One region of the Enterobacter sp. RIT637 genome, then DNA from elsewhere that is predicted to be linked to it. Evidence: predicted binding sites of a transcription regulator. Region 1 holds the regulator's gene; each other region holds the start of a gene.
What was found. The regulator sigma-54, encoded in region 1, starts transcription at its own class of promoters, with help from an activator protein. The targets are predictions, from matches to a motif close to GTTGGCACANNTTTCGCTNT.
Positions count from the first base shown of each region.

Region 2: the regulator sigma-54 is predicted to act here: its motif matches at 5,348-5,367, upstream of norV (anaerobic nitric oxide reductase flavorubredoxin).
Region 3: the regulator sigma-54 is predicted to act here: its motif matches at 3,939-3,958, upstream of K5E19_RS07555 (amino acid ABC transporter substrate-binding protein).
Region 4: the regulator sigma-54 is predicted to act here: its motif matches at 3,896-3,915, upstream of hypA (hydrogenase maturation nickel metallochaperone HypA).

Region 1 covers NZ_JAIHAZ010000005.1:79,536-87,125, reverse strand. The annotation lists gene K5E19_RS10315 (calcium/sodium antiporter) at 1-178, shown strand, start outside; gene kdsD (arabinose-5-phosphate isomerase KdsD) at 192-1,178, shown strand; gene kdsC (3-deoxy-manno-octulosonate-8-phosphatase KdsC) at 1,193-1,759, shown strand; gene lptC (LPS export ABC transporter periplasmic protein LptC) at 1,756-2,331, shown strand; gene lptA (lipopolysaccharide ABC transporter substrate-binding protein LptA) at 2,300-2,854, shown strand; gene lptB (LPS export ABC transporter ATP-binding protein) at 2,861-3,586, shown strand; gene rpoN (RNA polymerase factor sigma-54) at 3,634-5,067, shown strand; gene hpf (ribosome hibernation promoting factor) at 5,090-5,377, shown strand; gene ptsN (PTS IIA-like nitrogen regulatory protein PtsN) at 5,460-5,951, shown strand; gene rapZ (RNase adapter RapZ) at 5,997-6,851, shown strand; gene npr (PTS phosphocarrier protein NPr) at 6,848-7,120, shown strand; gene mtgA (monofunctional biosynthetic peptidoglycan transglycosylase) at 7,160-7,590, opposite strand, start outside.
Region 2 covers NZ_JAIHAZ010000006.1:105,765-113,354, reverse strand. The annotation lists gene K5E19_RS11710 (HoxN/HupN/NixA family nickel/cobalt transporter) at 1-548, shown strand, start outside; gene K5E19_RS11705 (SgrR family transcriptional regulator) at 521-2,185, opposite strand; gene K5E19_RS11700 (hypothetical protein) at 2,286-2,444, opposite strand; gene norW (NADH:flavorubredoxin reductase NorW) at 2,723-3,856, opposite strand; gene norV (anaerobic nitric oxide reductase flavorubredoxin) at 3,853-5,301, opposite strand; gene norR (nitric oxide reductase transcriptional regulator NorR) at 5,488-7,002, shown strand; gene gutQ (arabinose-5-phosphate isomerase GutQ) at 6,999-7,590, opposite strand, start outside.
Region 3 covers NZ_JAIHAZ010000003.1:137,435-145,024, forward strand. The annotation lists gene rihA (pyrimidine-specific ribonucleoside hydrolase RihA) at 1-346, opposite strand, end outside; gene K5E19_RS07540 (amino acid ABC transporter ATP-binding protein) at 467-1,192, opposite strand; gene gltK (glutamate/aspartate ABC transporter permease GltK) at 1,192-1,866, opposite strand; gene gltJ (glutamate/aspartate ABC transporter permease GltJ) at 1,866-2,606, opposite strand; gene K5E19_RS07555 (amino acid ABC transporter substrate-binding protein) at 2,761-3,666, opposite strand; gene lnt (apolipoprotein N-acyltransferase) at 4,067-5,605, opposite strand; gene corC (CNNM family magnesium/cobalt transport protein CorC) at 5,611-6,489, opposite strand; gene ybeY (rRNA maturation RNase YbeY) at 6,579-7,046, opposite strand; gene K5E19_RS07575 (PhoH family protein) at 7,043-7,590, opposite strand, start outside.
Region 4 covers NZ_JAIHAZ010000006.1:125,213-132,802, reverse strand. The annotation lists gene flhA (formate hydrogenlyase transcriptional activator FlhA) at 1-192, opposite strand, end outside; gene hypE (hydrogenase expression/formation protein HypE) at 255-1,265, opposite strand; gene hypD (hydrogenase formation protein HypD) at 1,262-2,383, opposite strand; gene K5E19_RS11795 (HypC/HybG/HupF family hydrogenase formation chaperone) at 2,387-2,659, opposite strand; gene hypB (hydrogenase nickel incorporation protein HypB) at 2,650-3,513, opposite strand; gene hypA (hydrogenase maturation nickel metallochaperone HypA) at 3,517-3,867, opposite strand; gene hycA (formate hydrogenlyase regulator HycA) at 4,079-4,543, shown strand; gene K5E19_RS11775 (4Fe-4S dicluster domain-containing protein) at 4,616-5,224, shown strand; gene hycC (formate hydrogenlyase subunit 3) at 5,221-7,035, shown strand; gene K5E19_RS11765 (respiratory chain complex I subunit 1 family protein) at 7,037-7,590, shown strand, end outside.

The sequences.
Region 1 (7,590 bases):
TAACCCGATGGCGTTCACGCGCGATTACGGAGTGATGTTGCTTGTCAGCGTCATTTTTGCCCTGCTCTGCTGGCGGCGGCAACGACAAATTGGCAAAGGCGCAGGCGCACTGCTGACGGGTGGATTTATCGTATGGATGGCGATGCTGTACTGGCTCTCGCCGCTTCTCTCTGGGTAAACGGAAACGCATTATGTCGCAAATAGAATTGCAGCCGGGTTTTGACTTTCAGAAAGCAGGAAAAGAGGTTCTGGAGATTGAACGTGAAGGTCTGGCGCAGTTAGATCAGTACATTAATCAGGATTTTAGTCTGGCATGTGAGAAGATACTCTACTGTGCCGGTAAAGTCGTGGTGATGGGAATGGGCAAGTCCGGCCACATTGGACGCAAAATGGCGGCGACCTTTGCCAGCACGGGAACATCATCGTTCTTCGTGCACCCAGGGGAAGCGGCGCACGGCGACCTCGGTATGGTCACCCCGCAGGACGTGGTTATCGCACTGTCGAATTCTGGTGAATCCAATGAGATCCTGGCCCTGATCCCGGTACTGAAGAGACTTCAGGTCCCGCTTATCTGCATGACCAGCCGCCCGGAAAGCAGCATGGCGCGTGCGGCGGATATTCATCTGTGCGTAAAAGTGCCTAAAGAAGCCTGCCCGCTTGGCCTTGCGCCAACCTCCAGCACGACGGCAGCACTGGTGATGGGCGATGCCCTCGCCGTTGCGCTGCTTGAAGCCCGTGGTTTTACCCCTGAAGATTTTGCGCTTTCTCACCCAGGCGGTGCGCTGGGCCGTAAGCTGCTGCTCCGGGTCAACGATATTATGCACACGGGCGATGAGATCCCTCACGTCAGCAAAGAGGCTTCCCTGCGCGATGCGTTACTGGAAATTACCCGTAAAAATCTGGGCATGACGGTGGTGTGCGACGATCTGATGAAAATTCAGGGAATATTCACCGACGGCGACTTACGCCGGGTGTTCGATATGGGCGTGGACGTTCGCACATTGGGCATCGCAGACGTCATGACGCCAGGCGGAATTCGCGTGCGTCCGGGCATCCTCGCGGTGGATGTCCTGAACCTGATGCAGTCCCGTCATATTACCTCAGTGATGGTTGCCGATGGCGACCAGTTGCTGGGTGTGGTACATATGCATGATCTTCTGCGCGCAGGCGTAGTGTAATGAAGGATAAGACAATGAGTAATGCGGGTGCATCCCTTGCAACCTGTTATGGTCCGGTAAGCGCGCACATGATGGCAAAGGCGGAAAACATCCGTCTGTTGATCCTTGATGTGGATGGCGTGCTCTCCGATGGCCTGATTTACATGGGCAATAACGGCGAAGAGCTGAAAGCATTTAACGTTCGCGACGGGTACGGCATTCGTTGCGCGCTCACGTCCGGCATTGAAGTTGCTATTATCACCGGACGGAAAGCTAAACTTTTAGAAGACCGCTGCGAAACGCTGGGCATTACCCATCTGTATCAGGGGCAGTCCGACAAAATGGTCGCCTTTAATGATTTGCTGGCGAAGCTGGCAGTCGCACCTGAGAACGTGGCCTATGTTGGCGATGATTTGATCGACTGGCCGGTGATGGCGGAAGTGGGTCTGAGCGTGGCGGTTGCTGACGCACACCCGCTGCTTCTCCCGCGCGCGGATTACGTCACCCGTATCAACGGGGGCCGTGGAGCGGTCCGTGAAGTCTGCGATCTGCTTCTGCTGGCGCAGGGCAAGCTTGATGAGGCCAAAGGGCAATCGATATGAGTAAAACCAGACGTTGGGTTATCATTCTGCTTTCGCTTGTCGCATTGGTACTGATTGGCGTGAACCTTGCCGACCGTGACGATGCACAAACAGAAGTGGTTAATACGAGCGATCCAACCTATAAAAGCGATCACAGTGATACTGTGGTGTATAGCCCAGAAGGTGCGCTGAACTATCGCCTGATTGCCCAGCATGTGGAATATTTTTCCGATGACGGTATCTCGTGGTTTACCCAACCAGTGATGACCACCTTTGATACTGACAAAACCCCGACATGGTCAATTAAGTCAGACCGGGCAAAACTGACAAATGACCGTATGCTTTATCTATACGGCCACGTTGAAGTCAACGCCCTGACCGCTGACTCACAACTGCGCAAAATTACGACGGATAACGCCCAGATCAACCTGGTGACCCAGGACGTGACTTCGCAGGATTTGGTCACACTGTATGGCACAACATTTAATTCCAGCGGTTTAAGAATGCGCGGGAACTTACGCAGCAAAAACGCCGAGCTGATTGAAAAGGTTAGAACCTCCTATGAAATTCAAAACAAACAAACTCAGCCTTAAAGCCATTATCGCCAGCGCACTGCTGGCGGCCAGTCTTCCCGCGATTGCTGTGACTGGCGATACCGAACAGCCGATTCATATCGAATCCGACACCCAGTCCCTTGATATGCAAGGTAACGTCGTCACCTTCACCGGCAACGTCGTGATGACTCAGGGCACCATCAAAATTAACGCCGATAAAGTGGTCGTTACCCGTCCGGGCGGCGAGCAGGGCAAAGAGATTATTGATGGCTATGGTAATCCGGCCACGTTCTACCAGATGCAGGATAACGGCAAGCCGGTAAAAGGCCGCGCGTCGCATATGCACTATGAGCTGGCGAAGGATCTGGTCATCCTGACCGGTAACGCCTATCTGGAGCAGCTGGACAGCAATATTACCGGCGACAAGATCACCTATCTGGTCAAAGAGCAGAAAATGCAGGCTTCCAGCGAGAAAGGCAAACGCGTCACCACCGTGCTGGTTCCATCGCAGCTGCAGGATAAAGGCAAAGGCCAGGCTCCGGCACAAAAGAAGAGTAACTAATTCGTTATGGCAACATTAACTGCAAAAAACCTCGCGAAAGCGTATAAGGGCCGCCGTGTCGTCGAAGATGTCAGCCTGACCGTCAACTCCGGCGAAATTGTGGGTTTGCTTGGTCCTAACGGTGCGGGTAAAACCACCACCTTCTACATGGTGGTGGGCATTGTGCCGCGTGATGCCGGCAACATCATCATTGATGATGAAGACATTAGCCTGCTGCCGCTGCACGCGCGCGCGCGCCGTGGTATCGGCTACCTGCCGCAGGAAGCCTCAATCTTTCGTCGTTTGAGCGTCTACGATAACCTGATGGCCGTGCTGCAGATCCGTGACGACCTGACCAGCGAGCAGCGTACCGACCGCGCCAACGAGCTGATGGAAGAGTTTCACATCGAACATCTGCGCGACAGTCTCGGTCAGGCGTTGTCCGGGGGTGAACGTCGTCGTGTCGAGATTGCACGTGCGCTGGCCGCCAACCCGAAATTCATCCTGCTGGATGAGCCCTTCGCGGGCGTTGACCCGATCTCGGTTATTGATATCAAACGCATTATCGAACACCTGCGCGACAGCGGGCTTGGCGTGCTGATCACAGACCACAACGTCCGTGAAACGCTGGCCGTCTGTGAACGCGCCTACATAGTGAGCCAGGGCCATCTGATTGCCCACGGTACACCGCAGCAAATCCTCGAAGATGAGCATGTTAAGCGCGTGTACCTTGGGGAAGACTTCAGACTCTGATAGGGTAGAGGTAACGTAACGCCGAACCGGAGAAAAATGCTCTGAACATGAAGCAAGGTTTGCAATTAAGGCTCAGCCAACAACTGGCGATGACGCCGCAGCTACAGCAGGCGATCCGTCTGTTGCAGCTGTCCACATTAGAACTCCAGCAGGAGCTCCAGCAGGCGCTGGACAGTAATCCGTTGCTGGAGCAAACCGATCTTCATGACGAGGTAGAAACCCAGCAAACGCAGGACACTGAAACGCTCGACACCGCTGATGCGCTCGAACAAAAAGAGATGCCGGACGAGCTGCCGCTGGATGCCAGCTGGGATGAAATCTACACCGCCGGAACCCCTTCCGGCACGCGTGCAGACTACCAGGATGATGAGCTACCGGTCTATCAGGGAGAAACCACCCAGTCGCTGCAGGATTACCTGATGTGGCAAGTGGAACTCACCCCCTTCTCCGATACCGACCGCGCGATTGCCACCTCAATTGTCGATGCCGTTGACGACACCGGCTATTTGACCGTCACGCTGGACGATATACTGGAAAGCATGGGCGACGAAGAGATTGAACTTGAGGAGATCGAAGCCGTTCTGAAGCGCATCCAGCGTTTCGATCCGGTAGGCGTGGCCGCAAAAGATCTGCGCGACTGCCTGCTGATCCAGCTTTCTCAGTTCAGCAAAGAGACGCCATGGATCGACGAGGCGCGCTTAATCATCAGCGATCATCTGGATCTGTTGGCTAACCACGATTTCCGCTCCCTGATGCGCGTCACGCGCCTGAAGGAAGAGGTGCTGAAAGAAGCGGTGAATCTGATCCAGTCGCTCGATCCGCGTCCCGGCCAGTCGATCCAGACCAGCGAGCCCGAGTACGTGATCCCGGACGTGCTGGTCAGAAAACACAATGACCGCTGGGTCGTTGAACTGAACTCTGACAGCATTCCTCGCCTGCAAATCAACCAGCAGTACGCCTCCATGTGCACCAGCGCGCGCAATGACTCCGACAATCAATATATTCGTAGCAATTTGCAGGAAGCACGCTGGCTGATCAAAAGTCTGGAGAGCCGGAATGACACGCTGCTGCGCGTAAGCCGCTGTATTGTTGAACAACAGCAGGCCTTTTTTGAGCAGGGCGAAGAGTATATGAAACCGATGGTACTGGCGGACATCGCCCAGGCCGTCGAGATGCATGAATCAACCATTTCTCGCGTGACCACGCAGAAGTATCTGCACAGTCCACGCGGTATTTTTGAGCTTAAGTATTTCTTCTCCAGCCATGTGAATACCGAAGGCGGCGGCGAAGCCTCGTCAACAGCCATTCGCGCACTGGTGAAGAAGTTGATCGCCGCGGAGAACCCCGCGAAGCCACTGAGTGACAGTAAGTTAACCACCATGCTGTCCGACCAGGGTATTATGGTGGCACGCCGTACTGTTGCGAAGTATCGAGAGTCTTTATCCATTCCGCCGTCTAACCAGCGTAAACAGCTGGTCTGACACAACCGATAAGGAAGACACTATGCAGCTCAACATCACAGGACACAATGTCGAGATTACTGAGGCTTTACGCGAGTTTGTGAACGCGAAGTTCGCGAAACTTGAGCAGTATTTCGAGAGGATCAATCAGGTCTATGTTGTGTTAAAAGTGGAGAAAGTGACTCATATCTCGGATGCAACCCTGCACGTCAACGGGGGTGAACTCCATGCCAGTGCGGAAGGGCAAGACATGTACGCTGCTATCGACGGCTTGATTGACAAGCTTGCACGACAGCTCAATAAACATAAAGATAAACTGAAACAACACTAATTGTCCGGGCAGTTAACGGGTGCAGGACGGCCTGTTGTGCGACACAACAGGCCATTTGTACAGTTAGCGCTTAGGTGAAATTATGATGAACAACGATTCCGCTCTTCAACTGAGCAATGTCCTTAACCAGGAATGTACCCGCAGTGGCGTTCACTGCCAGAGCAAAAAACGTGCGCTGGAGATCATCAGTGAACTGGCTGCAAAACAGCTGGGCCTGCCGCCTCAGGTCGTGTTCGAAGCGATCCTGACCCGTGAAAAAATGGGCAGTACCGGCATTGGCAACGGCATTGCTATCCCACATGGCAAACTGGAAGAAGACACTTTGCGTGCCGTGGGGGTGTTTGTGCAACTGGAGACGCCTATCGCCTTCGACGCCATCGATAACCAGCCCGTCGATCTCCTCTTCGCGCTGCTGGTACCAGCAGACCAGACAAAGACCCATCTGCATACGTTGTCGCTGGTCGCTAAACGCCTGGCCGATAAAACTATTTGCCGTCGACTGCGTTCAGCCCAAAGTGATGAAGAGCTTTTCCAGATTATCACTGAAGCAGAAGGCAATCAGGATGATGCGTAACCGGGAGATGGCCTTCACATCTGTTGTCCTGAGGAGAAACGGAACATGGTGCTGATGATCGTCAGCGGTCGCTCGGGGTCGGGGAAATCCGTCGCCCTGCGCGCGCTGGAAGATATGGGTTTTTACTGCGTAGATAACCTGCCGGTGGTGCTGTTGCCCGAACTGGCGCGGACGCTTGCGGACAGACAAATTTCTGCCGCCGTCAGTATCGATGTCCGTAACATGCCAGAATCACCTGAGGTCTTTGAGCAGGCCATGAGCAATCTGCCAGAGTGCTTCTCGCCTCAGCTGTTGTTCCTTGATGCCGATCGTAACACCCTGATCCGTCGCTACAGCGATACCCGTCGTTTGCACCCACTCTCCAGTAAAAACCTTTCACTGGAAAGTGCCATCGACGAAGAGAGCGATCTGCTGGAACCGCTGCGCTCCCGGGCCGACCTGATTGTCGACACTTCTGAAATGTCCGTGCACGAACTGGCGGAAATGCTGCGTACCCGTCTGCTGGGTAAACGCGAGCGTGAACTGACGATGGTGTTTGAATCCTTCGGCTTTAAGCACGGTATTCCTATCGATGCGGATTATGTTTTCGACGTACGCTTCCTGCCGAACCCGCACTGGGATCCCAAACTGCGTCCAATGACCGGTCTGGATAAGCCCGTGGCGGCCTTCCTCGACAGACACACAGAAGTTCACAATTTTATCTACCAGACGCGAAGCTACCTTGAGCTATGGTTACCTATGCTGGAGACAAACAATCGTAGCTATCTGACCGTAGCGATTGGCTGTACCGGCGGTAAACATCGTTCGGTTTATATCGCCGAACAGCTGGCCGACTACTTCCGCTCACGCGGAAAGAACGTTCAGTCCCGTCATCGCACGCTGGAAAAACGTAAAACATGACCGTAAAACAAACCGTTGAGATCACCAACAAGCTGGGCATGCATGCACGCCCGGCAATGAAATTGTTTGAACTGATGCAGGGTTTTGATGCAGAAGTTCTGCTGCGTAATGACGAAGGCACTGAAGCTGAAGCGAATAGCGTCATTGCGCTGCTGATGCTGGACTCAGCGAAAGGTCGCCAGATTGAAGTCGAGGCCACCGGCCCCCAGGAAGAGGAAGCCCTGGCGGCAGTGATAGCCCTGTTTAATGCCGGGTTTGACGAAGACTAACGTTCGCCACGTCGGCGGGTGGCGCTACGCTTACCCGCCCTACATAAGATGATTTCGCTGCATAAACCCTTCCCCACCTAGCTGACGCATCTGGCGCATGATCCACGCCTGGCGGCTTCGCACGTACCCTGACGGCGCACCAGCTTTAAAACGGATGGGGTTCGGTAGAACAGCGGCCAGGAGCGCCGCTTCTGACATGCTCAGACGGCTGGCTGGCTTATTGAAATAACGCTGCGAGGCAGCTTCCACGCCGAATATGCCGTCGCCAAACTCAGCGACGTTGAGATAGACGGTCAGAATGCGTTTTTTGCTCCAGACCGTTTCCATTCCCAGGGTCAACCCCGCTTCCAGCCCTTTTCGCACCCAGCTTCGACCATCCCATAAAAACAGGTTCTTGGCCGTCTGCTGCGATAACGTCGACGCACCGCGCACGCGATTCTCGTGACGCTCGTTGTGGGCGAGCGCCTTCT
Region 2 (7,590 bases), on a different contig from region 1:
ACATTACGCTGCCTGCGCAGGGCGGCGTCATGAACTGGCTGTTTGGCAAAACCTTCCGCCTGGTGAATAAAAGCTGGCAGATGTACCTGGTCGGTTTCCTGTTTGGCCTCGGCTTTGACACGGCCACCGAGATTGGCGTGCTGGGGATCTCTGCCGCCAGCGCCTCCAGCGGGATGTCGGTGTGGTCAATCATGATTTTTCCGGCGCTCTTCGCCAGCGGCATGGCGCTGGTGGATACCCTCGACAACCTGCTGATGGTCGGTGCCTACGGCTGGGCGTTTAACAAGCCGCAGCGCAAGCTCTACTACAACATGACCATCACCGGCACCTCCGTGGTGGTGGCGCTGTTTATCGGCGGGCTGGAAGCGCTGGGCCTGCTGATGGACAAGTTCGCCCTCAGCGGCGGCGTCTGGGATCTGATTGGCGCGGTCAACGACAACCTGGGCAACGCCGGGTTTGTGGTGGTTGGGCTGTTCGTTGCCTGCTGGCTGATCTCCATGGTCAACTACCGCTGGCGCGGCTACGACGCGCTGGTGGTGCGCTCCTGAACCGGCGGCAGCCAGGCGCGGGTAAAATCAAGCCAGCCGCTGGCGGTCAGCACAATGTCCTGCACGTTTTCCAGGGTGTTAAGGCGATAGCGGTAGTGGAACAGCGGCGTGCAGGCGCCGCTTTCCAGCAGATGCTGAAAGAAGGCGGGCAGGTGTTTTCGCAGGCTTTCTTCGCTTTCGCAGTATGTCATCAGCGCCTGCTTCGCTTTTTGCCAGGCGGTCTGCCCCAGCGCGGCGGCCCACGCGGGCTCTTCGGTAAACCACTCAGCCAGCGCGAATTCCGCGGCTTCACCCGCCAGATAATCCCCCAGTAAAATATCCCCCTGCGCCAGCGCGTCGGGAGCATGCCACGCCTCGCGGTCCTTCCGCTGGATGTTAACGTTACAGCCGCGCTTTTTAAGACGCGTTTGCAGCATGCTGGCCAGATCGCACAGCCCCGGCGTGTCGTAGCAGACCAGCGAAAGGGCCGCGGGCAGCGCCACGTCGGACGCATCCGCAAACGCGGGCGTGGTGATGCCGGGCAGGATTTCCGTGCGGGTATCGACATCCTCCCGGCGGAGGTGCTGTTGGTTAATATGCTGAATTTCCTGACGCAGCCAGGCGGCCAGCGGCTGCGGCAGCCCGGCATTCAGCATCAGCCAGGCAAACCCGCCGCTGGTGGAGGTGACGGACTCCCGGGCATTTTCGCCTTTCCCCACGGTGATCCACGCCGATTTTTCCGCCTCGCTGCGGGTTCGCCAGAACTCAATCGCATGCAGCAGCGGGTGTGCTGCAAAGTACCAGGGCTGACGCTCAAGGCGCAGGTAGTGCGAGTGGTGATGGGCGATAGCAAAGGGACCCGCGCCGATAGTCGGCTGCTGCGGATGCGGCAGGCGACAGGCGTGATGCGCGAGACGATGCACCAGCATGGCATCGGGCGCGTTAAGCGTGATCTCCAGACACCAGGGGGCGACAAGCGACACCGTTTGAACGTGCGCGAGCCCCGCGCTGCGCGCCGGATCGGCCAGCATCTGCTGCATCGCGCTGAGAATATCTTCATCGCTGATGGCCTGCCCGTTATGCCAGTGCGCGCCGCTGCGCAGGTAAAAGCGCCAGCGACGTTTGTCGTCACGGGTATCCCAGTGGTGGGCTAAATCCGCTACCGGCTGCGGCTGGCCGGGCACGTAGCGCGTCAGTCCCGCGTGAACCGCGCAGATAATATGCTGTTCGGCGCGGCGGCGCTGAAGGGCAGGGTGCAGTGAGGTCAGCGCGCGATACCACGGAATGCGCAGCGTCGGCTGATGCTTAAGCCATTTGCCGCCTAAAAACGGGGTGATGATATGATGCAGGCTGGCCGGATCGCCGTCGGCCAGCTGCAGCGCGCTCTGGTAATCGCCTTTCTCAAGGCAGGCGTGCATCAGCGGCGCGCTCAGCTCGCTGGTGGTGGTCAGGCAGTGCAGGGTGGCACGGTGCCCGCGCCCCGGCTGCGCGTCCCAGCTTAGCCAGCCGCTTTGCGCGAGCTGTCGCAGCAGGGTGCGCGCATGACGTTCGCTGCACAGCGCAACCTCCGCGACTTCGGCAATGGTCGTGGACGCAGGTGTTACGCCGTAGTGCTGATAAAGCCGTTGATACTGACGGATTTTCTGAAGCTGGCGCATAGCGGCATACCGGTAAAAAAGGGATGCTGAGAGTGTAGGATTTTTTTGCGGAAGAAAAAGTGCTGGTTTACGTAAAGTGTTCCGGTTTTTTGTCCGGCAGTCACCTACTGCGTTCACTGACCGGTACCATCAATTCACGCAAACGCTCAATGCGCGCCTCAGGGCTAAGATAAAGCCAGCGAAATAAAATGTGCTCAGCATGTTTTGTTTGTCTGAAATAATGAGAAAGATATTTGAGTTCTGTATTAAAAGTCGCCATGATTTACCTCCGGCTGATTAATTACTTATCAGACTAGTCCGGCCGAGAATAATAAAACAGGGTGATGTTTTTCAGCTGTTCCGCATTTAAGTATTTATGAAAATAATTAATAAAGGATTGATGGCGATGATATACCTGCTTTGCATTTATTTGATGAATAGGATGCGTAAAAAAAAAGCCCCGGGACATCGGGGCGGTGGATAATAAAATCCAAAGGTTAAGTAAGCGTGGCCGTGCTGTAGGCCGGGTAAGCGAAGCGTCACCCGGCAAGACGAGGGTTAAGCAGGTAAAAGCTTCAGCAGCGCGAAAGCCTCCTTCATCCGATCTTCACTGACGACAAAAGCACGTAGCTGGCCCTCGTTATCGGCACCGCGTGCGACCATTCCCTGCGGCTCCAGAGTTATTTGCCAGTTGAGATCCTGACGCTGCGTTTCACCGGCAAGATGCAGCGGTAATTCCGGCGTTTTGACTTTAATCAGCATGGCGGGTAATTTCAGCGGCGCGCTGCCGCCGAGCAGGTTTTTCGCCAGATACATCGCGCTTAATTGAATTGGCTGTAAAAAGGGCAGCACCTGACCGTTAATTTCAGCGCAGTCGCCGAGGGCGTAAATATCCGGCTGCGTGGTTTGCAGGTAGTTATTTACCTTCACGCCGCGGCCTGTTTCGGCCCCGGCGCGATGCGCCAGCGCGGTTTCCGGGCGCAGGCCCGTCGCCGCGATAACCGCATCCACCTCAACGCTGCGGCTGCGGTCGAGCGTGGCACGAATACCGCCTTCGGTTTTGCTCAGGCTGTGCAGCTGCGATTTGAGCAGCAGATGCACCCCCATGTCGGTCAGACGATGCTGTAAGCGACTGCTTACTTCTGCGGGCATCAGCGACGACAGAATGCTCGCCGCGTGGTCAACCAGGGTGACGGATTTGCCCGCCCGGCAGAAATCCATCGCCAGCTCGGTGCCGATCAGCCCGCCGCCGACAATCATCACGCGCTGCGCGTCGCGAAGCGCCGTTTCGCTAGCCTGATACTCCAGCTGGCTGTTGAGGGTGAGCATCAGCTCACGCCCCTCAATCGGCGGTACGAACGCAGAGGCACCGGTGGCGAGCACCAGCCTGTCGTAATGCCAGGTCTTCTCTTTTGCTTTAACCACGCGGGCGGCGGCGTCGATATCGGTGACCCAGGTGTACGGGAACAGACGCAGGTTAAACTGCTCGGCGAACTCCCCCGCCGTCTGGCGGGTGAGATCTTCGGCGCGCTGATTCTGGCTAATGACGTGGCTTAAATCGGGCTTGTTGTACTCGTCCATGCTGTCGGCGGCAATCACCGTCAGCGGCACGCTGGCATCCTGCTTGCGGATGTTTTTCACCAACTGGCGGGCGGCAAAGCCCGAGCCGATGATGACGATACCGTTGCTCATTTTGCCTCCGTACCCAGTTCGTCAAAAACGTCTTTTCCGAGGGAACATTCCGGGCAGAGGAAGTTGTCCGGCACGTCGCGCCACGGCGTGCCCGGAGCAACATCCTGCAGCGGCTCGCCCAGCTCAGGATCGTAAATCCACTGGCAGACGCTGCACTGCATGCGCGGGCCGAGATCGGCGGCTGCCGCGGCTGCCGCACAGGCGCAGGCTTCCTGCTGTTCGGATGGTTGTGCCGCTTGCGGAAGGGGGGCGAGCGCCCACTGACGGGCAATGTCGCGACCGTGCTGGCGGCAGATCTCCAGGGCGTCGATATCCGGACGCCATTTTGCCTTCAGGCTCAGGGACATTTCAAAACCGGCATCCTGCAGGCGGGTCGACAGACGGTCTACCGCGCCGCCGCTCCAGCCGTGGGAGCCAAAGGCGCTGGCGCGCTTGTTGCGAAAACGCAGGCCGGTCATCTCTTCTACCAGACCGGCAATTTTCGGCATCATCACATTGTTCATGGTGGAGGTGCCCACCAGCACGCCCTTGGAGCGGAACACGTTGGTCAATACTTCGTTCTTATCGCTGCGCGCCACGTTGAAGATTTTCACCGCCACGTTGGGGTCAACTTCGTTGATGCCCTGGGCAATGGCGTCCGCCATCATGCGGGTGTTGTTGGACATGGTGTCGTAGAAAATAGTGATGCGGTCTTCCTGATAGTCCGCCGCCCACTTCAGGTACAGCTCGACGATCTGGGTGGGATTTTCACGCCATACCACGCCGTGGGAGGTGGCAATCATGTCCACCGGCAGGTTGAAGCCGAGGATCTCGGTGATTTTTGGCGTCACCAGGCGGCTGAACGGGGTCAGGATGTTGGCGTAGTAGCGTTGGCACTGCTCGAACAGCTCGGTCTGGTCCACTTCGTCGTTGAACAGGCGCTCGTCGCAGTAGTGCTGGCCGAAGGCGTCGTTGCTGAACAGCACCGCGTCGCCGGTCATGTAGGTCATCATGCTGTCCGGCCAGTGCAGCATGGGTGTTTCAACAAAGATCAGTTGCTTGCCGTTGCCGATATCCAGCGCGTCGCCGGTTTTCACGGTGTGGAAGTTCCACTCCGGATGGTGGTGGTGACCGTTGATTGAGTCGATGGCGTTAGTAGTGCAGTAGATAGGCGTATTCGGAATGTAAGACATCAGCTCGGTCAGCGCACCGGCGTGATCTTCTTCCGCGTGGTTGATGATGATGTAGTCGATGGCATCCAGGTCGATTTCACTGCGCAGGTTCTGCACGAACTCGCGGCTGAACTTGTGATCGACGGTATCGATCAGCACGTTTTTTCCTTCGCGGATGAGATAGCTGTTGTAGCTGCTGCCGCGCAGCGTTTTGTATTCCGTCCCGTGGAAATCGCGCACTTCCCAGTCACGTTGACCCACCCAATGAATGTTATTTTTAACCAGAATAGACATAGCAACCTCTACGTAATACAACATGTTCAAATAAGATGGTTTGCCTATATCAAGTTGCGTGCCAACTTTTAATTTGCTGATTTTAGTGAATTAATTTTTTCATGATCCGTAATGGGTAGTCATTTTGACTATCAAAAGCAGTGTCAATATGACAATATGTATTGTCAAAATGACAGCGAGGTCAATATGAGCTTTTCCGTGGACGTGCTGGCGAAGATCGCCATTGAGCTGCAAACCGGTATCGGCCATCAGGACCGCTTTCAGCGGCTGATCTCCACGCTGCGCCACGTGCTTGAGTGCGATGCGTCCGCGCTGCTGCGCTACGAAGGGCGGCAGTTTATTCCGCTGGCTATCGATGGGCTGGCGAAGGACGTGCTCGGGCGGCGCTTCACCCTGGAAGGCCATCCGCGTCTGGAAACCATCGCCCGGGCGGGTGACGTGGTGCGTTTCCCGGCGGACAGCGACTTGCCCGACCCGTACGACGGGTTGATTCCCGGACAGGAGAGCCTGAAGGTACACGCCTGTATCGGCCTGCCGCTGTTTGCCGGACAAAACCTGATTGGCGCCCTGACCCTCGACGGCCTGTCGTCGGACCAGTTCGACACCTTTAGCGACGAAGAGCTGCGCCTGATTGCCGCCCTGGCCGCCGGGGCGCTGAACAATGCCCTGCTGATTGAACAGCTCGAGAGCCAGAACATTCTTCCCGGCAGCCCGGCGGCGTTTGAGCAGGTGACGCACACGGAGATGATCGGCCTTTCTCCGGGTATGGCGCAGCTCAAAAAAGAGATTGAGATTGTTGCCGCCTCAGATTTGAACGTGCTGATCTTCGGGGAAACCGGCACCGGTAAGGAGCTTGTCGCGAAGTCCATTCACGAAGCTTCGCCGCGTGCGGTGAACCCGCTGGTGTACCTCAATTGCGCCGCGCTGCCTGAAAGCGTGGCGGAAAGCGAGCTGTTTGGTCACGTTAAGGGAGCGTTTACCGGGGCCATCAGCAACCGCAGCGGCAAGTTCGAAATGGCCGATAACGGCACGCTGTTTCTGGATGAAATCGGCGAGCTGTCCCTGTCGCTGCAGGCCAAGCTGCTGCGCGTATTGCAGTACGGCGACATCCAGCGCGTGGGGGATGACCGCAGTCACCGAGTGGACGTGCGCGTGCTGGCGGCCACCAACCGCGACCTGCGTGAAGCGGTGCTGGCCGGGCAGTTCCGCGCTGACCTGTTTCATCGCCTGAGCGTGTTCCCGCTTACCGTGCCGCCGCTGCGCGAGCGCGGGGACGACGTGGTGCTGCTGGCGGGCTTTTTCTGCGAGCAGTGCCGTCTCAGGATGGGGCTTTCCCGCGTGGTGCTGAGCCCGGGAGCGAGGTCGCATCTGCTGAGCTATGGCTGGCCGGGCAACGTGCGCGAGCTGGAGCATGCGATCCACCGCGCGGTGGTGCTGGCGCGGGCGACGCGTTCGGGTGACGAGGTGGTGATCCACGCGCGGCATTTTGCGCTGCAGGATGAAAGCGCACCGGCTGTTGCGCAGGCTGCGCCAGAGATAGCGAATGAAAATCTGCGTGAAGCCACGGAGGCGTTTCAGCGTCAGAGGATTACCCGCGCGCTGGAGCAGAATAACCGCAGCTGGGCGGCGTGCGCGCGGGCGCTGGAGATGGACGTCGCCAACCTGCACAGGCTGGCGAAGCGTCTGGGGCTGAAGGGTTAGATAATGCCGGCCTGATAGAAATCCTGCAGGTTGATGGCGCCGCATAGCCTGCCGGCGTCATCCACCACCGGTGCGGCGGTGATTTTGCGCTTCATCAGCACCTCTTTGGCTTCAATGGCGCGGCTCTCGGCGTTCAGCGTCAGCCCGCCTTTGGTCATGGCGTCCGACACGTTGGTTTCCAGCCTGCCGCCGCCCACCAGCCAGCGGCGCAGGTCGCCGTCGGTGAACACGCCCTTGACGCTCCCGTTGTCATCGCACACCGCTACCAGCCCCAGACCGGTGCGGCTCAGCTCCAGCATTGCATCCATGACGCTGGTATCGAGTTTGACCTGCGGAATGGCATCGTCGGTGCGCATCAGGTGGTGAACCTTGTTGAGGAGGCGTGCGCCGAGCGCACCCGCCGGATGCGAACGGGCGAAATCTTCTTCGTTAAAGCCGCGCGCCTGCATCACCGCCATTGCCAGCGCGTCGCCCATCATCAGGGTGTTAACGGTGCTGGAGGTCGGAGCGAGGTGCATCGGACAGGCTTCACGCTCAACGGAAATATCCAGCGTCGCTTTGGCTGCCAGCGCCAGCGGCGAGCGGGAT
Region 3 (7,590 bases), on a different contig from region 1:
CGCTTTCGCGCAGCACCTTCGCCATCAGTTCCACGGCGGTGCAGCGTTGCGGTGCAAAGCCTGGCTCCGGCAGTGCCGGGCCGTCCAGCCCGCTTTCACCGTGAACGTTGTCGGCAATAATCAGCTCGCGCATCAGCGGCTTCACGGCCCCACCCGCAACCGGAATATCGGTGCGTTTAAGCAGCGTTAGCATGCGCAGCACGTTACGCAGGGTTTTATCAGGCGTCTGGTTTCCGGCGGACGAGGTGACGGCTTTCACGTCGAGTTCAGGGGAGGCAAGTGCAAGGACGAGTGCGATCGCGTCATCATGACCCGGATCGCAATCGAGAATAATAGGCTGTGCCATAGCGTTCTCCATTCTTAGCGTTATTTTGTGACAAGGTTAACGCTGCAATGTGACGCCGACGAGAGGAAGAGAGTGAAAGCGTGAAGCAGTGCGCAATCCGCAGATTGCGCACGGAGAAGATTAGTGCAGGATTTTGGCGAGGAAATCTTTCGCACGCTCGGATTTCGGATTGGCAAAGAACTCTTCTTTCGGTGAGTCTTCGACAATTTTCCCTTCGTCCATAAAGATCACGCGGTTGGCCACTTTACGGGCGAAGCCCATTTCGTGGGTTACCACCATCATGGTCATCCCTTCGTGCGCCAGTTCAACCATCACGTCCAGCACTTCGTTGATCATCTCTGGATCGAGCGCCGACGTTGGCTCATCAAACAGCATTGCCACCGGATCCATGCACAGCGCGCGGGCAATCGCCACGCGCTGCTGCTGGCCGCCGGAAAGCTGTGCAGGGAACTTATCGGCATGCGCCGAAAGCCCCACGCGTTCCAGGAGCTTCAGCCCTTTCTCGCGCGATGCTTTTTTATCACGCTTAAGTACTTTTACCTGCGCCAGCGTCAGGTTCTCGATGATTGAGAGGTGAGGGAACAGCTCAAAATGCTGGAACACCATGCCGACGTGTGAGCGAAGCTGTGCAAGATTGGTTTTCTTGTCGTTGACTTTGGTACCGTTGACAACAATCTCACCCTGCTGCACCGGCTCAAGGCCGTTAACGGTTTTGATCAGCGTCGACTTACCGGAGCCAGACGGTCCACACACCACCACCACGTCGCCTTTTTTCACTTCGGTGGAGCAGTCGGTCAGCACCTGAAAGTGCCCATACCATTTAGAAACATTTTTCAGGGAAATCATTATACAGTCCTTTTCTTCAGCCAGCTGACCAACAGCGACGCGCTTAAACTAATCACAAAATAGACCCCACCCGCGAAGAGGACCATCTCAACCTGCGTACCATCACGCTCGCCGATGGTGGACGCGGTACGGAAGAAGTCTGCCAGGCTCAGGACGTAGACCAGAGAGGTATCCTGGAACAGCACGATGCCCTGGGTCAGCAGGAGCGGAACCATGGCGCGGAACGCCTGCGGCAGAATAATGAGCTGCATGGATTGCCAGTGGGTCATCCCCAGCGCCAGCGCGGCGCTGGACTGCCCGCGGGAGATACTCTGAATGCCCGCACGGATAATCTCGGAGTAGTAAGCGGCCTCAAACATCGAGAATGCCACCATGGCGGAGATCAGGCGGATATCGGTTTTCGGCGACAGTCCCAGTACGTTCTGCAGGAAGCCTGGAACAATCAGGTAAAACCATAGCAGCACCATCACCAGTGGAATGGAGCGGAAGACGTTAACGTAGGCAGTCGCAAACCAGGCGAGGGGTTTAAAGCTCGACAGGCGCATCACCGCCAGCAGGGTGCCCCACACGATGCCGATAATAATGGCAATCACGGTGATCTTTAAGGTGATCACCAGGCCATCCAGCAGGTAAGGCATGGATGGAACGACAGAACTCCAGTCAAATTCGTACATTATTTGCCCCCCAGATTGCCCGGCAGGCGAATTTTGCGTTCAACCAGGTTCATCACCAGCATGATGAAAGCGTTAATCAGAACATATGCGAGCGTGATCGCGGTGAAGGATTCCCACGCGTGGGCGGAGTAATCCAGCAGCTTGCCCGCCTGCGCAGCCATATCCACCAGACCGATAGTCGAGGCGATGGCCGAGTTTTTCACCAGGTTCATCATCTCAGAGGTCATCGGTGGAACGATTACGCGATAGGCGTTAGGCAGCAGCACGTAGCGGTAGGCTTGCGGCAGCGTCAGGCCCATCGCCAGAGCCGCGTTCTTTTGCCCGCGCGGCAGTGACTGGATGGCGGCACGCACCTGCTCGCAAACGCGCGCGGCGGTGAACAGCCCCAGGCACAGCATGGAAGAGACAAAGAACTGTACGTTCGGATCCAGTTCCGACTTGAACCACATGCCAATATTTTCCGGCAGCAGTTCCGGAATGACCAGATACCAGGTGAAGAACTGCACGATCAGCGGAACGTTACGGAACAGTTCCACGTACAGGGTGCCGAGTGTTGAGAGAAAGCGGTTAGGGACGGTGCGCAGAATACCGAACAGCGAACCGACAAGAAACGCGATAATCCACGCCGTTATCGATAGCGCAACGGTGACCTGAAAGCCGCTCCACAGCCAGCCAAGATAGGTGGTGTTGCCGAACGGGGCTTGTTGCAGAAAGATGCCCCAGTTCCAGTCAATTGACATAATAAACTCCAGAAAAAAAAGGGTAGCAGCGCTACCCTCGAAGATTGGTGAGAAGCTCATTTTCGCGCTGAGTGGGGAACGACCACTCAGCGTATAGTCTGTCCATGCTTCCCGACAATCGAGAGGGCAGGAGGTCCCGCCCCTGTCGTTCTAATTAGTTAAGCGCTTTATCGTTTGGTGATTTGAACAGTGCTTTCATGTCATCAGACAGTTCAAAGTTCATGTTGAGATTTTTTGGTGGAATCGGGTTCTTGAACCATTTGTCGAACCATTTTTCCGCATCGCCGGATGTCTGTGCCTGCGCGATGGTGTCATCAATCAGCTTTTTGAAGTCAGCGTCGTCTTTACGCAGCATACAGCCGTAGGCTTCTTTCGACTGCGCGGTGCCCACGATTTCCCAGTTGTCTGGTTTCTTCGCTTTCGCACGTTCGCCCGCCAGCAGGGCGTCATCCATCATAAACGCGACGGCACGACCGCTTTCCAGGGTACGGAAGGAGTCGCCATGGTCTTTCGCGCTGATGATGCGCATATCCATTTTCTTCTCGTCGTTCAGCTTGTGCAGCAGCACTTCGGAAGTGGTACCGGAGGTCACAACGACCGCTTTGCCTTTCAGGTCAGCAAAATCTTTGATTGCGCCGCCTTTCTTGGTGAGCAGACGGGTGCCCACGACAAAGATGGTGTCGGAGAAGGCGGCCTGTTTCTGACGCTCAAGGTTGTTGGTGGTAGAGCCACACTCGAAGTCAAAGGTGCCGTTTTGCAGCAGCGGAATACGGTTCTGTGAAGTGATTGGGATCAGCTTCACCTGCAGGTCAGGTTTGTTCAGCTTTTTCTTCACAGCTTCAACGATGGCGTTGGAATAATCCTGTGAATAGCCCACGACTTTTTGCGTGTTGTCGTAGTAAGAGAACGGGACAGAAGATTCACGGTGGCCGACCACGATGACGCCGTTTTTGGCAATCTTGTCGAGAGTACTGCCTGCTGCCGGAGCATCTTCAGCGTGAACGACGCTTGCAGACATTCCCATAACCAGCATTGCTGTGGCCAGTTTACGTAATTGCATACCCAACTCCTTTCTTATCAGCGCCAGTGACGCATTGATACCCATTGTGATGTTGTTATATCTCGCGCTATGCGAGTGCAGTGTTATGCAAGCTTGTTAACATTTAGTCTGGCTTAATGTAAAGATTTTGCTGCGTTATTGTTTATTTTTGCGAAGCGCGCCGCACCATTCAGAGGCAATAATCTCTCGTTGCACCTTTTCGGTGCTACCGATGATCTACGCTGGTGCGACAAGGTTGCACGTTAAGCCAAACTGCGTTTGCGTGAATAAACAAAGCAATAGGCGTGCCAGAATTGGTGTTTGGAGGGTATTGTCGGGTGGCGGCTACGCCTTACCCGACCTACGGGAGCAAAATGTATGCCGGGTAAGCGTTAGCGCCACCCGGCAACAGAAGGTAAAGTTATTTACGACGCTGACGCAGACTCATCAGCACCGCGCCAAAGCCGAACAGCACCGTCAAAATCCACAGCGGCCAGTTGCCGGTACGCGCGTACGGCGTCAGCCCAGTGGTTGGTGTGACTTTAGCAGTCAGCACTTCGCGGGTGAACTGTGGGATCATCGCCTGAATTTCACCCTGCGGACCAATCACAGCGGTGATGCCGTTGTTGGTGCTGCGCAACAGCGGACGCGCCAGCTCCAGGGAACGCATGCGCGCCATCTGGAAGTGCTGCCATGGGCCGATGGACTTACCAAACCACGCATCGTTGGAGATGGTCAGCAGATAGTCGGTGTCCGGGCGGAAGTTATCGCGCACCTGCTCCCCGAGGATAATCTCGTAGCAGATGGCCGCCGTCAGGGCGAGGCCGTGTGCGTGCAGCTGGGGCTGAACGTACGGGCCGCGGCTGAAGGAGGACATCGGCAGGTCAAAGAACGGTGCCAGCGGGCGAAGAATCGATTCCAGCGGGACAAATTCACCAAACGGCACCAGGTGGTTCTTGTTGTACCGGTCAGTGGATTGATAGCTGTATTCGCTGTCTTTGCCGAGCGTAATGATGGTGTTGTAGGTGTCGTAGCGGTTTTGCTGATTCAGGCGTGCATCAACAATGCCGGTAATCAGCGTGCTGCCTCGCGCTACCAGCAGATCGTTCATCATGTTCAGGAACGGCTGCTGGTTAATTTCCAGATCGGGAATGGCGGATTCCGGCCAGATGATCAGCTGCGATTTACCCATCACCTCCTCGGTGGCATTGGCGTAAATCTTCAGCGTATTCAGCAGCTCTTTCTCGTCCCACTTCATCGACTGCGGGATATCGCCCTGCACCATGGAGACCTGCATGGCGCGTTCGGGCTCAGGCGTGAACCACTGGATATAGCGCAGCGGGAAGGGCAGAGCGAAGAGCACCAGCGCCACAGCCAGCGGTTTCCAGCAGCGCGTGACCAGCGCCAGCACCAGCAGGCCGCTCACCACCATCAACAGGAAGTTGATGGCCTCAACGCCCATCACCGGCGCCAGGCCCTTCAGCGGGCCGTCAATCTGGCTGTAGCCGAACTGCAGCCACGGGAAGCCGGTCAGCACCCAGCCGCGCAGGAACTCGGTAATTTGCCAGACAACCGGCGCGGCAATCGCGACGCGCAGCCAGGTGGTTTTAGGCCACAGGCGAGAAAGAATGCCTGCGAACAGTCCGGTATAGAGCGAGAGATAGGCGGCGAGCAGAACGACCAGGAAGACGTTAACCGGCCCCGGCATGCCGCCGAACTGCGCGATACTGACGTAGACCCAGTTGATGCCGGAGCCGAACAGCCCCAGCCCCCAGACATAGCCGATAGCGGCAGCCTGTACCGGACGCCGATTCAGGGTTAAACCCTGAAGCCCCATCAGGGAGAGAATGGCCGCGGGCCAGATGTCGTAAGGAGAAAAAGCCAGCGTACCGCTGGCTCCGAGCAACAGCGCCAGCAGCAAACGGACGCGCTGGCGTTCAAGTAATGGGGCAAATGCCATTTAGATTAATCTTCCAGTTTTGGCACCGGTGAGTCGTCCGGCGTTCTGACGTGAACCTGAATAATACGTCGGCTGTCGGCCATAGCGACTTTGAATTGGTAACCGTCGATGTCAACGGTCTCACCGCGCGCCGGAAGATGACCAAAGGCCTGCATCACCAGCCCGCCAATGGTATCAACTTCTTCATCGCTGAAGTGAGTGCCGAAGGCGTCGTTGAAGTCCTCGATGGAGGCCAGTGCGCGCACGGTCCAGGTGTGGCGGCTAAGCTGACGGAAGTCGATATCTTCTTCTTCGTCATACTCGTCTTCGATTTCACCCACGATCAGCTCAAGAATATCCTCGATCGTGACCAGACCGGAAACGCCGCCGAATTCATCAATAACAATCGCCATGTGGTAACGCTGAGAGCGAAACTCTTTCAGCATCCGATCCACACGTTTACTTTCCGGCACAACCACGGCCTGGCGTAACACTTTTTCCATGCTGAAGGCTTCGGCATCGCTGCGCATAAACGGCAGCAGATCTTTCGCCATCAAAATCCCTTCGATGTGATCTTTGTCTTCGCTGATGACCGGGAAACGCGAGTGGGCCGATTCGATGATCACATCGAGGCACTCGTCCAGCGTCTGGTTGCGTTTCAGGGTGATCATCTGCGAGCGGGGGATCATGATGTCGCGGACGCGCTGGTCGGCGATGTCCATAACCCCTTCGAGCATTTCGCGCGTATCTTCGTCGATAAGGTCGTTCTGCCCGGAATCACGAATCAGCTCCAGCAGTTCATCACGGTTTTTGGGTTCGCCGTGGAAAAGCTGGTTCAGAATGAGGGAGAAAAATCCCTTTTTACTGTTTGTCGTGTCGCTACTGTGTGAATTGTCGTCGCTCATGGCGTTTGTTAAGGGTTCTCTTGTGAGTTCAATGTTTACCGCCGCGCTATGTCCTTACGCGGCGGCATGTTAGTCAGGCGCTAGACCGACTATTCTTTCTCGGCAATGTACGGATCCTCATAGCCCAGAGCAAGCATTATCTCTGTCTCGAGGGACTCCATCTCTTCCGCTTCGTCATCTTCAATGTGGTCGTAGCCCAGCAGGTGCAGGCTGCCGTGTACCACCATATGCGCCCAGTGGGCGTCGAGCGGCTTTTGCTGCTCTTTGGCTTCCTGCTCAACCACCTGACGGCAGATGATCAAATCACCCAGCAGTGGCATCTCGATGCCCGGCGGCGCTTCGAACGGGAAAGAGAGCACGTTGGTCGGCTTATCTTTCCCGCGGTAGGTCAGGTTAAGCTCATGGCTTTCTGCTTCATCCACCAGGCGAATCGTGACTTCTGATTCTTCCTGAAACTGGGGGATAACCGCATCCAGCCATTTCTGAAACTGTGCCTCATCTGGCATGCCGGAATTGTCTTCACAGGCCAGCTGTAAATCGAGGATCACCTGACTCATTTCTGTTCTTGCTCCTGCGCTTCGCGCTTACGTTCCGCAGCCTGTTCGGCCCTGCGTTTTTGATCCGCCTCTTCCCAGGCTTCATAGGCGTTAACGATGCGCGCGACCACCGGGTGGCGAACGACGTCTTCACTGTGGAAGAAGTTAAAGCTGATTTCATCGACCTCGGACAGCACTTCAATAGCGTGGCGCAGGCCGGATTTGGTGCTGCGCGGCAGGTCGATCTGGGTGACATCACCGGTGATAACCGCTTTTGAGTTAAAGCCGATTCGCGTCAGGAACATCTTCATCTGTTCGATGGTGGTGTTCTGGCTCTCATCGAGAATGATGAACGCATCGTTAAGCGTACGACCGCGCATGTAGGCCAATGGCGCAACTTCAATCACGTTACGCTCAATCAGCTTTTCAACTTTCTCAAAGCCTAACATCTCGAACAGCGCGTCATAAAGCGGACGCAGGTAGGGGTCCACTTTCTGACTTAAATCGCCCGGCAGAAAGCCCAGTTTTTCACCCGCTTCTACGGCAGGGCGGGTCAGCAGAATAC
Region 4 (7,590 bases), on a different contig from region 1:
CGTTGAGTAGTAGCTCGCGCGATGCGTTCCGCTATGCCAGAGCACAATCGCGGCGCTGTCCGCCAGCGCAGACTGCCTGACCAGCCGGGTCAGGGCATCGCTTAGCGCGCCGAGATCGGGCTGCTGTAAAAGTGTGCGCGTGATGTCAAACAGGCCCTGCTGTCCAAGATCGCTCATCGGTGTATACGGCATATTGCTTTCCAATAGAAACTGGCAAAAAAAGAGATTCAGTGCTGACCGCTTATGGCGCGGTTCTAGCAAATTCGGGGTAAGGGTTCAGCGTGCGGCAGGTCCAGCGTGCGTTTAACGCCATACAGCCCGGCCAGGCGCACCCCTTTGCGCTCAACCACTTCGCCAATGATAGCGGCGTTTTTTCCTGAAGGGTGGGCGCGAAGCTGTTCCAGCACCGCTTCTGCAGCGGTACGTTCCACGCCGATCACCAGTTTACCTTCGTTAGCAAAGTTAAGCGGATCAAGCCCCAGTAGCTCGCACAGCCCGCGCACGGCAGGCTTGACGGGCAGGTCGCGCTCGGTCAGCTCAATGCCGCATCCGCAGCTTGCCGCAAATTCGTGCACGACGGCATTCACGCCGCCTCGGGTGGCGTCCCGCAGGGCTTTCACGCCGGGCACGGCACGCAGCGTCTGAATCAGCGGTGTGAGTACCGCGCAGTCACTGCGCAGCTCGCCGTCCAGCCCTAAGCCTTCGCGCAGGTTAAGAATGGTTGCCCCGTGGCAGCCCAGCGTTCCGGTCACGATCAACACGTCGCCTGCGCTAAGCTGCTGCGCACCCCAGTGAATGTCGGCCGGTATCGCCCCCATTCCTGCAGTATTAATAAAAAGTTTATCCGCCGCGCCGCGCTGGACCACTTTGGTATCGCCGGTGACGATAGCAATGCCCGCCTCGCGTGCGGTCTGCGCCATGCTGCTGACCACCGCTTCAAGTGTTGCCATCGGTAAACCCTCTTCAAGGATAAACCCGCACGAGAGGTAGCGCGGAACCGCGCCGCTGACGGCGATATCATTGGCCGTACCGCAAATGGCGAGCTTGCCGATATCACCGCCGGGAAAGAACAGCGGGTCGATGACGTAGCTGTCGGTCGAAAACGCCAGCCTGTCACCGTGGGCGGTGAGCGTTGACAGGTCAATGCGCGCCTGGTCTTCCTGCTCGGCAAGCCAGGGGTTGTTGAATGCTTCCATAAACAGCTGATTAATGAGCCGCTGCATCGCCTGACCACCGCTTCCGTGCGCCATTTCAACCGTGTTCATGCTTCACACTCCTGATTGCGGAACTGATACCACGCGGCGCAGGCTCCTTCGGAGGAGACCATCAGCGCGCCAAACGCGGTTTGCGGGTTACAGGTGTTGCCATATAACGGGCAATGATGAGGTTTGCATTTGCCGGTAAGCACGTCGCCACAGCGCGCGCGCGGATCGTCGCACACCTGCTGCGGCTGCGGGCGAAAATGCGCCTCTGCGTCGAAGGATTGATACGCGGGCGTCAGGCGCACGCCGGATTCGGCAATGACCCCCAGACCGCGCCACTCGCTGTCGCCCTCAACGCTAAACACGTCGGCTATCGCCTGCTGCGCTCGTTCATTACCCGCATCGGGCACCACGCGGCGATACTGATTTTCCACCGCGCTCAGGGCCGCTATTTTCTGCTCAACCAGCATGGTTACGCCTTGCAGTAGATCAAGCGGTTCGAAACCAGCCACCACTAACGGACGATTGTACTGTTCAGCGATAAAACCATAGGCGTCTGTGCCAATCACCATGCTGACGTGGCCCGGAGCCAGAAAGGCGTCAATGCCGTTTTCCGGCTCCTCCAGCAGGCTGCGCAGCGTGGGAATGAGCGTGATGTGCTGGCAGAAAAAGAAGAAGTTATCGACGCTGTGGGCTTTGGCCTGCTGCAGCGTGATGGCGGTGGCTGGCATGGTGGTTTCAAATCCCAGGCCAAAAAACACCACCTTGCGCGTGGGGTTATCTGCTGCCAGCGTCAGGGCATCCATCGGCGAATAGACGATCCGGATGTCGGCGCCGCGCGCTTTTGCCTGCAATAGCGAGCCATTTTTCCCTGGCACGCGCATCGCGTCGCCAAAGGTGCAGAAAATGACGTCGGGCTGGCTGGCAATTTCGATGCAACTGTCGATACGCCCCATCGGCAAAACGCAGACCGGGCAGCCGGGGCCGTGGATAAACTCGATGTTCTCCGGCAGCAGCTGGTCGAGGCCGAATTTGAAGATGGCGTGCGTATGCCCGCCGCACACCTCCATGATCCGCAGCGGTCTTTCTTTGGTGTAGTCCAGCAGCGCCGAGCGTGTTTTCAGGTGCCCGATAAGCTGCATCACCTGTTCTGGTGCGCGGTATTCATCAACGTAACGCATGTGCTATCGCTCCTCGCCGTACAGGAGCGCGCCCACGTCAGGCTCCACGTCGAACATGTTTTGCAGGGCGTCGAGCGTGTCGCGGGCTTCCGCTTCGTTAATCACGCTCATGGCGAACCCCACGTGGACCAGCACCCACTGGCCGAGACGCGATGTGCCCGTTTCATCGGTGCTGCCCACCAGCGTCAGGTCAACGTCGCGCAGGATGCCGCAGACCTCGACTTTGGCCTGGTTCCCGTCAATGGAATGGATTTGTCCCGGTACGCCTATGCACATCGTTCGCTCTCCAGCCAGTTCAGCCATGCGTCCATCCCGTCGCCGCGCGTGGCGGAGACCAGCAGGATCGTAATGTCCGGGTTCACTTCCCGGGCATACGCCAGGCACTTATCCACGTCGAAATTCAGGTACGGCAGCAGGTCGACTTTGTTCAGCAGCATGAGGGAGGCGGCGGCAAACATATGCGGGTACTTCAGCGGTTTGTCTTCTCCTTCGGTGACGGAGAGCACCGCGACTTTATGCCGTTCCCCAAGGTCAAAGCTCGCCGGGCAGACCAGGTTGCCGACGTTTTCAATAAACAGGATGCCGTTATCCGCCAGCGGCAGGCGCGGGGCCGCATCGGCAATCATCTGCGCATCCAGGTGGCAGCCTTTGCCGGTGTTGACCTGAATTGCCGGCGTGCCGGTTTCACGAATGCGCGCCGCGTCGTTAACGGTTTGCTGATCGCCTTCAATCACAGCGCAGGAAACACGTTCGTTCAGGCGTTTGAGGGTTTCGGTCAGCAGCGTGGTTTTACCGGAGCCGGGGCTGGAGACCAGGTTCAGCACCAGCTGTTGACGGGCGGCAAAGCGCGCGCGGTTGCGCGCCGCGAGCCGGTTATTTTTGTCCAGCACGTCGATCTCTACCTCCAGCATCTGGCGCTGGCTGATGCCCGGCGCGTGGGTGCCCGCTTCGCCGTGGCCGTAGTGCAGATCGCCCGCAGGGGATTGCTGAGGCGCAAAGGTGATGCCGGTCAGCGTTGCCGCAGGACGCGGGGCCGGTGAAAAGGGCGCGGAGCGAAACGCGGAGTGAGGGCGATGTTCATCCCCTTCGATATACAGGTTGCCTTCGGCGCAACCGCAGGTGCTACACATACATTACTCCTTCTCAATTTCGAGGCGTTGGATCTGCATACCGTCATCCGCCACGATCCGCAGCCCGGTATTCTGGCACTGCGGGCAGCGCTGAACCTTTGACGACAGCAGGGTCACGTACTGCTGACACTGCTCGCACCAGCACTCCGCCTGCTGCTCTTCAATATGAAGCTCGCAGCCTTCCGCCAGCGTGCCGCGGCACACCAGCTCAAAACAGAAGGTCAGGGCGCTGGTCTCGACGCAGGAAAACGCGCCGACCTTCAGCCAGACGCCGGTAACGCGCTTCGCGTGGTTTTGCACTGCCTGCTGTTCGATAAGCTCCAGGGCCCGCTGGCAGAGGGTGATTTCGTGCATGACGCCTCCTCAATGAATTGCGCCATTGAATGCAATAACGGTGCCAGCTTGATTTTTGTTAAGGCGTGACGATGTCAACGCTGTCGAAATGACACGTCGACACCGCGCGGTTGACAGTGTGATAAGAATTAAAGTCGACGAAATTCAATAAGTTAAAGATTGGCATGGAATCTGCTTAACAGCCGCTATCTCCATTAACCGGATACCTTCTATGACTATTTGGGAAATCAGCGAAAAAGCGGATTACATCGCGCAGCGTCATCAGCAGCTTCAGGATCAGTGGCACCTCTACTGCAACTCTCTGGTTCAGGGGATCACCCTGTCAAAAGCCCGTCTGCATCATGCGATGAGCTGCGCGGCGCAGGGCGATATGCGCTTTGTCCTTTTCGGCCACTTCACGGTCTTTGTCACCCTGGCAGACAGCTTTAACAGCCACACCATTGAGTACTTTGTTGAGAACAAAGAGGGTGAAAAACAGTGTATTGCGCAAGCGCAGTTGATGGCTGACGGCATGGTCGATGGCTACGTCAGCAACCGCGATCGCCAGCAGGTGCTCGAGCACTATCTGGAGAAAATCGCGCCGGTTTACAACGGTCTTTATACCGCGGTTGAGCACGACCTGCCGGTCGATCTGAAACAGCTGACGGCGGGAAATGCCTCCGCACACGTTGCCTGATAACCAAGTGTCGAAAGTGTCGATAAGACAGTTTTTCTTCGTCAAAAATGACCATCACCTGAGGATTGCCCGGTGAACCGTTTTGTAATTGCTGACTCGACGGTCTGTATTGGCTGTCGAACCTGTGAGGCGGCGTGTTCGGAAACCCACCGCCTGCATGGGCTGCAGTCCATGCCGCGTCTGCGCGTCATGCGTAATGAAAAGGAGTCTGCTCCGCAGCTCTGCCACCACTGTGAAGATGCTCCGTGTGCGGGTGTCTGTCCCGTGAATGCCATCACCCGCGTTGATGGCGCGGTCCAGCTGAACGAAAGCCTGTGCGTAAGCTGCAAGCTGTGCGGCATTGCCTGCCCGTTCGGCGCGATTGAATTTTCCGGCAGCCGTCCGCTGCACATTCCGGCGAACGCCAACTCGCCAAAAGCCCCACCTGCACCACCGGCTCCTGCACGCGTAAGCACGCTGCTGGACTGGGTGCCCGGCATTCGCGCCGTTGCGGTGAAATGCGACCTGTGCAGCTTCGATGAGCAGGGCCCGGCCTGCGTGCGCACCTGTCCGACTAAGGCATTGATTCTGGTCAACATTCGCGACATCGCCCGCACCAGCAAGCGCAAGCGCGAGCTGACCATCAACAGCGATTTTGGCGATCTTTCGCTTTTGCAGGCGCTAAACGAGGGGGCGAAATGAACGCGATATTCATGATTAACGGCGCCGTGGCGTGCTTCGCTGCCGCCGCCGTGCTGGCGCTGGTGTTCTCTTTCCATAAAACCCTGAGCGGCGGGATCGCCGGTATCGGCGGGGCGGTCGGCAGCGTGATGACGCTCGCTGCGGGCGGTGTCGTCCTGATCGGAGGGCAATCTGTTGAAACACTCATGCCGCTGATTCGCCACACCGTGGCTATTACGCCGCTGAACGCCATCTGGCTGGTGACCTTTGGCCTGTGCGGGGTGTTTATCAGCCTGTTCAATTTCGACTGGCACCGCCATCCGCACGCCAAAGCCAACGGCCTGCTGGTGAATCTGCTGATGGCGACGGCGGTCTGCACCGTTATCGCCAGCAACCTCGGCGCGCTGGTGGTGATGGCGGAGATCATGGCGCTGTGCGGCGTGTTCCTGACGGGCTGCAGCGCCTCCGGCAAGCTGTGGTTTGCGCTAGGCCGCCTCGGCACGCTGCTGCTGGCGCTGGCCTGCTGGCGGGTGTGGCAGCGTTTCGGCACCCTGGATTTTTCTGCGCTCAACGGGCATCCGCTGGGGAATGACGTCTGGCTGCTGGGCGTGGTCGGCTTTGGCCTGCTCGCCGGGATCATCCCGCTGCACGGCTGGGTACCGCAGGCGCATGCGAATGCCTCCGCGCCCGCCGCCGCGCTGTTCTCCGTGGTGGTGATGAAAGTGGGGCTGTTCGGCATCATGGCGATTACGCTGACCGGCGGCCAGCCGCCGCTGTGGTGGGGCGTGGCGCTGCTGATTGCGGGCATGATCACCGCGTTCGTCGGCGGCCTGTACGCCCTGATGGAGCACAACATCCAGCGCCTGCTGGCGTACCACACCCTGGAAAACATCGGCATCATCCTGCTCGGCATTGGCGCGGGTGTTACCGGGCTGGCGCTTAACCAGCCGGCGCTGATTGCGGCCGGTTTTATCGGCGGCCTTTATCACCTCGTCAACCACAGCCTGTTTAAAAGCACCCTGTTCCTCGGCGCGGGAAGCGTCTGGTTCCGCACCGGTCATCGGGATATCGAAAAGCTCGGCGGGATTGGCAAAAAGATGCCGGTGATTTCACTCGCGATGCTGGTTGGGCTGATGGCGATGGCCGCGCTGCCGCCGCTGAACGGCTTTGCCGGGGAGTGGGTGATCTATCAGTCCTTCTTCGCGCTCGGTCAGAGCGACGCATTTATCGCGCGACTGCTCGGCCCGCTGCTGGCGGTCGGGCTGGCGATTACCGGGGCGCTGGCGGTGATGTGCATGGCGAAAGTCTACGGCGTGACCTTCCTCGGCGCGCCGCGCACCCGCGAAGCGGAAAACGCCTGCTGCGCGCCGTTGTTGATGGGCGTGAGCGTGGTCGCGCTGGCACTGTGCTGCATCGCGGGCGGCGTTGCCGCGCCGTGGCTGCTGCCGCTGCTGGGTAACGCTATTCCGCTGCCGCTCGCGACGGCGCATACCGTCGTTTCCCAGCCGATGATGGCGCTGCTGCTGATTGGCGCACCGCTGCTGCCGTTCGTGCTGATGCTGTTCTTCAGGCGCGACCGTCTTGCCTCCCGCTCGCGCGGGGCGGCGTGGGCCTGCGGCTACGAACACGAACAGTCGATGGTCATCACCGCCCACGGTTTCGCCATGCCGGTGAAAGAGAACTTCGCCGTCGTGCTGAAGCTGCGCCACTGGTTGAACCCGGTGGGCTGGGTACCCGGCTGGCAGAGTGCCGCCGCGCCCGCGCTGTTTCGCCGTCTGGCGGTCATCGAGCTGGCGGTGCTGGTGGTCATTGTGATTTCACGAGGAGCCTGACATGAGTCTGTTACTGGCAATTCTTCAGGCGCTGGTGCTGTTCGCCGCCGCGCCGCTGCTGTCGGGCATCACGCGCGTGGCGCGTGCCCGAATGCACAATCGTCGCGGGCCTGGGGTGCTTCAGGAGTACCGCGATCTCTTCAAGCTGCTCTCTCGTCAGAGCGTGGCACCGGACGCCGCAGGCTGGGTCTTCCGCCTGACGCCGTTCGTGATGGTGGGCGTGATGCTGACCATCGCCACCGCGCTGCCGGTGGTCACGGTGGCGTCGCCGCTGCCCGTGCTCGGCGATCTGATCACGCTGATTTACCTCTTTGCCATTGCCCGCTTCTTCTTTGCGATTGCGGGCCTGGACACCGGAAGCCCGTTTACCGGCATTGGTGCCAGCCGCGAGGCGATGCTCGGCGTGCTGGTTGAGCCGATCCTGCTGCTGGGGCTGTGGGTCGCCGCGCAGGTGGCGGGTTCAACCCACATCAGCTTTATCACCGACTCCGTTTATCACTGGCCGGTGGCGCGCTCGATCCCGCTGGTGCTGGCGCTGTGCGCCTGCGCGTTCGC